DNA from 2 places in the Cellulomonas sp. NPDC055163 genome. Region 1 is predicted to be linked to the other one. Evidence: predicted binding sites of a transcription regulator. Region 1 holds the regulator's gene; the other holds the start of a gene.
What was found. Region 1 encodes HspR, which represses chaperone genes until heat shock. Its sites were predicted from a motif close to AAGTTGAGTCNNNNNGACTCAACTT; they were not measured.

Region 1 (3,406 bases):
CGGGGTCGGGCGAGCCCGACCCCGCGGAGGGCGCCCCCCGGTTCACCGACAAGCGCCGCATCGACCCGGAGACGGGCCTGCTGCGGGAGCCGACCCCGGCCGAGGAGGCGGAGGCTGCTGCCGACGCAGGCGCCGACGACCCCGTCGCGCACCTCGACTTCGAGACGCCCGACACGGGCGCCGTCGCGGCGGCCGAGGCCCTCGCGGCGGAGCGGCTCGACGAGCTCCAGCGGCGCAACGCGGCCTACTACAACCTCGAGCAGCAGTACTCGGGCTACGTGAAGCGCTCGAAGGCCGAGGCCCTCGTCGCACGCGAGCAGGGCGTCGCCGACGTCGCGGAGGCCCTCATCGGGGTCCTCGACGACATCGCGCTCGCCCGGCAGCACGGCGACCTGCAGGGCCCGTTCCTGTCGATCGCCGAGAAGCTCGAGTCGACCCTCGCGCGGTTCAAGATCGAGCGGTTCGGTGCCGAGGGTGAGGTGTTCGACCCGACGGTGCACGAGGCGCTCATGCACTCGCACTCCGCGGACGTCACCGAGCCGACGGTCGGCACGGTGCTCCAGCCGGGGTACCGCATCGGCGAGCGCGTGCTCCGGCCCGTCCGCGTCGCCGTGATCGACCCGGACGCCTGAGCGTCCGCAGACGAGGAAGGGAGGCGCCGTGACCGGCCAGGACTGGCTCGAGAAGGACTTCTACGCCGTGCTCGGCGTCCCCAAGGACGCGGACGCCCCGACGATCAAGAAGGCGTACCGCAAGCTCGCACGCAGCATGCACCCGGACCACAACCCGGGTGACGCGCGTGCGGAGGCGAAGTTCAAGGAGGTCGGGGAGGCGTACGCCGTCCTCTCCGACACCGAGCAGCGCGCGCAGTACGACCAGCTGCGCGCGATGGCCGGCGGCGCCCGGTTCGCGCCGGGCGCCGGCGGCTCCGCCGGGTTCGAGGACCTGTTCGGCGGGATGTTCGGCGGTGCGACGCAGGGCCAGCGCGTGCGCTTCCAGCAGACCGGCGGCGCTCCGGGCGGTGCGGGCGGCACGAACTTCGAGGACCTGCTCGGCGGGCTCTTCGGTGGTGGGGCCGGGGGCGGCGGCGGGTTCTCGCCGTCGCGCGGGCCACGTCAGGGCGCCGACCTCTCGGCGGTCACGACGCTGCCCTTCCGCCAGGCGGCGACCGGCTCGACGGTCTCGCTCGACGTCGAGGGCCGTGTCGTCAACGCGCGCATCCCCGCGGGCGTCAAGGACGGGCAGAAGATCCGGCTGCGCGGCAAGGGCCGGCCGGGGGAGCAGGGCGGACCGGCGGGCGACCTCGTCGTCACCGTGCGCGTGACCCCGCACCCCGTGTTCGCGCTCGAGGGCAGCAACGTGCGCGTGACCGTCCCGGTCGCGTTCGACGAGGCCGCGCTCGGCGCGCAGGTCGACGTCCCGACGCTCGACGGCAGCACCGTGCGGGTCAAGGTCCCCGAGGGCACGCCGTCGGGGCGCACCCTGCGCGTCAAGGGCAAGGGCGTCACGACGCCGTCCGGCACGGGCGACCTGCTCGTGACCGTCCAGGTCGTCGTCCCCCAGCGGCTCACCGGCGCGGCACGCGAGGCCGTCATGGCGTTCGGCGTCGCGACGTCGGGCGAGAACCCGCGCGCCGACCTGCTGGCGCGCGCCCGGGAGTGAGGCCGATGGTCTCCGAGGACGCGCAGGTCTACGTGATCTCGGTCGCGGCCGAGCTCGCGGGCATGCACCCGCAGACGCTCCGCCAGTACGACCGGCTCGGCCTCGTCTCGCCCGGGCGCACGCGCGGGCGCGGGCGGCGGTACTCGCTGCGGGACATCGCGACGCTCCGCGAGGTGCAGCGGCTCTCGCAGGACGAGGGCGTCAACCTCGCCGGCATCAAGCGCATCCTGGAGCTCGAGCAGCAGGTCGACCGGCTCCAGCGGCAGGTCGAGTACCTGCGCGCGTTCACGGAGCCGGGCCGCCGGGTGTTCACCGCCGCGCCGTCGGGCGACGTCGTCGCGGTCCGCCCGGGGCAGCGGCCGCCGGGCACGCGCACCGTGCGCGGCGAGCTCACCGCGACGCCCGGCGCCCTCGTGCTCTGGCAGCCGACGCCGCGCTGAGCACCCGCGCGGGCCGGCGGACGTCCGCGCCGGCTCGGCACCGCGACGCGCGCGTCCGCTCGGCACCCGCCACGCGCGCGCCCGCTCGGCACGGCGACGCGCGCGTTCGCCGGTGTCACGCCGAGACGAGCGCGCCGTCGGTCTCGTCGTCCGGCACCTGTGCGGCCGGCCGCGTGAACCGCCCGGCGCGGTGCGCCAGGACCAGGGCGAGCACCCCGACCGCGGTGCAGACCACGACCGCCGCCAACGACGCCTCCGGCCCGAACTCCCCGCCCGTGAGCCACAGCGGTGCGCTCGGGTCGGCGACGCTGCGGGACAGCGAGTCGCCGATGTCGCCGCCCGACACCGCAGCCCCGAAGACGTACCCCTGGGTCAGGTTCCAGGCGATGTGGATGCCGATGGACACCCACAGCCGCCCGGTGAGGGCGTAGAACGCGGCGAGCATGATGCCCGCTTCGACGGCGATGCAGAGGGCCGCGAACACCGTGGCGCCGGGGTTGGCGAGGTGGCTCGCCCCGAAGATCACCGCGGAGACGGCGAACGCGGACCACGGGCCGAACGCCCGCCACACGAGCCGCAGGACGACGGCCCGCAGGATGAGCTCCTCGACGACACCGGCCTGCACGGCGGTGCCGGCGGCCGCCCAGGCGGCGACCGGCCCGGTCCAGGTGATCTCGTAGAGACCGGCGAGGGACAGCAGCCCCATCACCGCGGCCATCATCAGCACGCCCAGGAGGAGGCCGACGGCCAGGGACGGCAGCGCGGGACGCAGCGCGAGCTCGCTGGGTGCGCGGTCCTCGCCGAGCCGGACCAGCAGCGCGTACGCCGCGAGCGCCAGGGCGGCGCCCACGACGCTCACGAGGAACGCAACGGGCGCGTCGTCGGGCAGCACGCCCGCGAGGGCGTCCGACGCCGGACCGAACACGAGCGTCATGCCGAACACGAGCGCCGGGATCCACGCCAGCGCGCGCAGCCAGCGGAGCCGTCCGGGGTGCAGGACGCGTCGGTCGCCGAGCTCCGGCGGGACGGACCAGAGGGTCGATGCAGTCATGCGGGGGGTCCTCCGTCGGCGGGCCGCCGCGCCGGACCGTCCGGCCGTGCCCACCGGGTCGGAACCTAGGGCCGCGAGGACATCACGGGCCGAAACCGTCCAGAACGGACACCTGCCCGCCGTCGCCGTGCAGGGTCGGAGCGTGTCGGCGCCGTGTCAGCGCGGTGTCGGCGCGCGGCCCCGCGGTGTCAGCGCCCCGTCAGAGCGGCGCAGCACCGTGGGGGCATGACAGCAGACGACCTGGTGATCGAGG
Region 2 (3,406 bases), on a different contig from region 1:
TGCGATGTGCGCGACGTCGAGCACGCTGTCGGTCGTGAGGAGCTGCTCGTGCCAGCGGTCCTTCGGCCCCGTGGCGTCGGACGACAGGACGAGCACGGGGCAGGGGACCTCGAGCCCCTGCGCGACCCGCCGGTGCGCCCGCCGCACCGTGCGCACCCACCCCGCGCGCGCCGGGAACCCGCGGTGCGGCTTCCAGGTCAGGTCGAACTCCCACTCGCCGCCGGTCGCGGTGTGCAGCGCGGTCCCGTAGTGCTCGCCGATCCGCCCGACGACGAGCCGGGGGGCGGGGCGGCCGACGACGTCGATCGCGCGCGTGAGCACCGTGCGCTCGAACCGCGTCCCGCGCAGGTCGAGGTACGGGCTGTTGAGCACGAGCGCGTCCACCGGGCAGGCCGCGCGGCGCGCGTGCGCCCACAGGGACGCGATCAGCCCGCCCGTCGAGTGCCCGAGGAGCACGACCTGGTCGTGGTCCTGGCGCAGCACCGTGACCGCCGCGTCGAGCTCCTCCGCGTACGTCGCGAGCTCGGTCACGTAGTTGGGCTCCTGCCACGGCCGCAGCGACCGGCCGTAACCGCGCAGGTCGAGCGCGTAGAAGTCCTCGCCGTGCGCCGCGAAGGCGTCCCCGACGTGCGCCTGGAAGAAGTAGTCGACGAACCCGTGGACGTACAGGACCGCGCGGCTCGACGTCGGCGCCGGGCCGTCGCCGACGGGGTCGACCTCGCGGTGCACGAGCGTCGCGACGGCCTCGCCCTGCGCGTCGGGGCGCAGGTGGATCGTGCGCGCGGTCCAGCCGGCGCCGAGCACGTCCGGGACGGGATCGCCGATCGCGACCGGGGGTCGGCCGTGGCCGGGCACCCCGGAGCGCTCGGCAGGGCCGGCGGTGACGGGCGCGGGTGTGGCGGCGGTGGTCTGCGCGTCGTCGGGCATGCGCCGATCGTCGCACGCGAGCCCGCGCGCGTCCGGCCACCGGAGGGTGACTGCGGCGCGACGGGCCTCGGGGGCGGGTCGCCGCGGCCGGGCACGCCGCGGGCGACGAGGTCCCCGGGCGCTTCGCCGCCGTCGCGACGGCATCCACCGGGTCGGCCGCGGTGGAGGTCGCGGGTCAGACTTGAGCGGAATAGGCTCAACTCTGGACGGGTTGCGTGTCGCAGAAGCCCTGCGCGGCAGCGGCCCGGCCGCACCGACGAGCCCAGACCCGCCGCAGCACCGCAGCACGACCCCGGAGGCACCACGTGGACGCCAAGCTCACGACCAAGTCCCAGGAGGCCCTCGGCGACGCCATCCAGCAGGCGTCCGCCGCCGGCAACCCCCAGCTCGAGCCCGCGCACCTGCTGAACGCGCTGCTCGCCCAGCAGGGCGGAGTCGCGAACGCCCTGCTCGACGCGGTCGGCGCCGACCGGGGTGCGCTCGGCCGCTCGGTGCGCGCGACGCTCGTCGGCCTGCCCGCCGCGAGCGGCTCGGCCGTCGCGCAGCCCACCGCCTCGCGCGCGACCGCCGCCGCGATCGACGCCGCGTCCTCGGAGGCCCGCGCGCTCGGGGACGACTACGTCTCGACCGAGCACCTCCTGCTCGGCCTCGCCGCCGGCCGGTCCGGCGTCGCCGACGCGCTGCGCGCCCAGGGGGCCTCGCGTGACGCCCTGGCGGCCGCGCTGCCGACCGTGCGGGGCACCGGGCGCGTGACCAGCCCCAACCCCGAGGGCACCTTCAAGTCGCTCGAGCAGTACGGCGTCGACCTCACCGCCGCCGCCCGCGACGGCAAGCTCGACCCCGTGATCGGCCGCGACTCCGAGATCCGGCGCGTCGTGCAGGTGCTCTCGCGCCGCACCAAGAACAACCCCGTGCTGATCGGCGAGCCCGGCGTCGGCAAGACCGCCGTCGTCGAGGGTCTCGCGCAGCGCATCGTCGCGGGTGACGTCCCCGAGTCCCTGCGCGGCAAGCGCCTCGTCTCGCTCGACCTCGCGGCGATGGTCGCGGGCGCGAAGTACCGCGGCGAGTTCGAGGAGCGGCTCAAGGCCGTCCTGGAGGAGATCAAGTCCTCCGAGGGCGAGGTCGTCACGTTCATCGACGAGCTGCACACCGTCGTCGGCGCCGGTGCGTCCGAGGGCAGCATGGACGCCGGCAACATGCTCAAGCCCATGCTCGCGCGCGGCGAGCTGCGGCTCGTGGGCGCGACGACGCTCGACGAGTACCGCGAGCGCATCGAGAAGGACCCGGCGCTCGAGCGGCGGTTCCAGCAGGTGTTCGTCGGCGAGCCCACCGTCGAGGACTCGATCGCGATCCTGCGCGGCCTCAAGGAGCGCTACGAGGCGCACCACAAGGTCACGATCTCGGACGCCGCGCTCGTCGCCGCCGCGACGCTCTCCGACCGCTACATCGCGGGCCGCCAGCTCCCCGACAAGGCCATCGACCTCGTCGACGAGGCCGCGAGCCGCCTGCGCATGGAGCTCGACTCCTCACCCGTCGAGATCGACGTGCTCCAGCGCGCGGTCGACCGGCTCACGATGGAGGAGCTGACGCTGACCGGGGCGGGAGGCGCCCCCGAGGACGCCGCGAGCGTCGAGCGGCTCGAGAAGATCCGCGCCGACCTCGCCGACCGCCGTGAGGAGCTCGCGTCGCTCACCGCGCGCTGGGAGAAGGAGAAGGCCGGGCACAACCTCGTCGGCGACCTCAAGGCGAGGCTCGACGAGCTGCGCAGCGCCGCCGACAAGGCCCAGCGCGAGGGCGACCTCGCGACGGCCGGCCGCCTCCTCTACGGCGAGATCCCCACCGTCGAGAAGGAGATCGCGGCGGCCGAGGAGCGCGAGCAGCAGGCCACGCTCGGCGCCGACGGGGACGGGCTCGCCGGACCTGCGCCGGCCCCGATGATCGCCGACAAGGTCGGCCCGGACGAGGTCGCCGAGGTGGTCTCGGCGTGGACGGGCATCCCCGCCGGGCGGCTGCTCGAGGGCGAGAGCGCCAAGCTCCTGCGCATGGAGGACGTCATCGGCGAGCGGCTCATCGGGCAGCGCCCCGCCGTCGCCGCCGTGTCCGACGCCGTGCGCCGCGCCCGCGCCGGGATCTCCGACCCGGACCGCCCGACGGGCTCGTTCCTGTTCCTCGGACCCACGGGCGTCGGCAAGACCGAGCTCGCGAAGGCGCTCGCGGACTTCCTGTTCGACGACGAGCGCGCGATCGTGCGCATCGACATGTCGGAGTACTCGGAGAAGCACGCGGTCGCGCGGCTCGTCGGCGCCCCGCCCGGGTACGTCGGCTACGAGGAGGGCGGCCAGCTCACCGAGGCGGTGCGGCGTCGGCCCTACTCGGTCGTGCTGCTCGACGAGGTCGAGAAGGCGCACCCCGAGGCGTTCGACATCCTGCTCCAGGTGCTCGACGACGGCCGCCTCACCGACGGTCAGGGGCGCACGGT

Region 2: clpB (ATP-dependent chaperone ClpB) is a predicted target of HspR. The motif match lies at 1,106-1,130, and genes of this name have one in related genera.

The regions. Positions count from the first base shown of each region.
Region 1 is NZ_JBSGSU010000001.1:110,918-114,323, reverse strand. Features, by position in the region: gene grpE (nucleotide exchange factor GrpE) at 1-632, shown strand, start outside; gene ACWFNE_RS00490 (DnaJ C-terminal domain-containing protein) at 661-1,662, shown strand; gene ACWFNE_RS00485 (heat shock protein transcriptional repressor HspR) at 1,668-2,102, shown strand; gene ACWFNE_RS00480 (CPBP family intramembrane glutamic endopeptidase) at 2,218-3,153, opposite strand; gene ACWFNE_RS00475 (ATP-binding cassette domain-containing protein) at 3,379-3,406, shown strand, end outside.
Region 2 is NZ_JBSGSU010000006.1:302,853-306,258, forward strand. Features, by position in the region: gene ACWFNE_RS13955 (alpha/beta hydrolase) at 1-927, opposite strand, end outside; gene clpB (ATP-dependent chaperone ClpB) at 1,233-3,406, shown strand, end outside.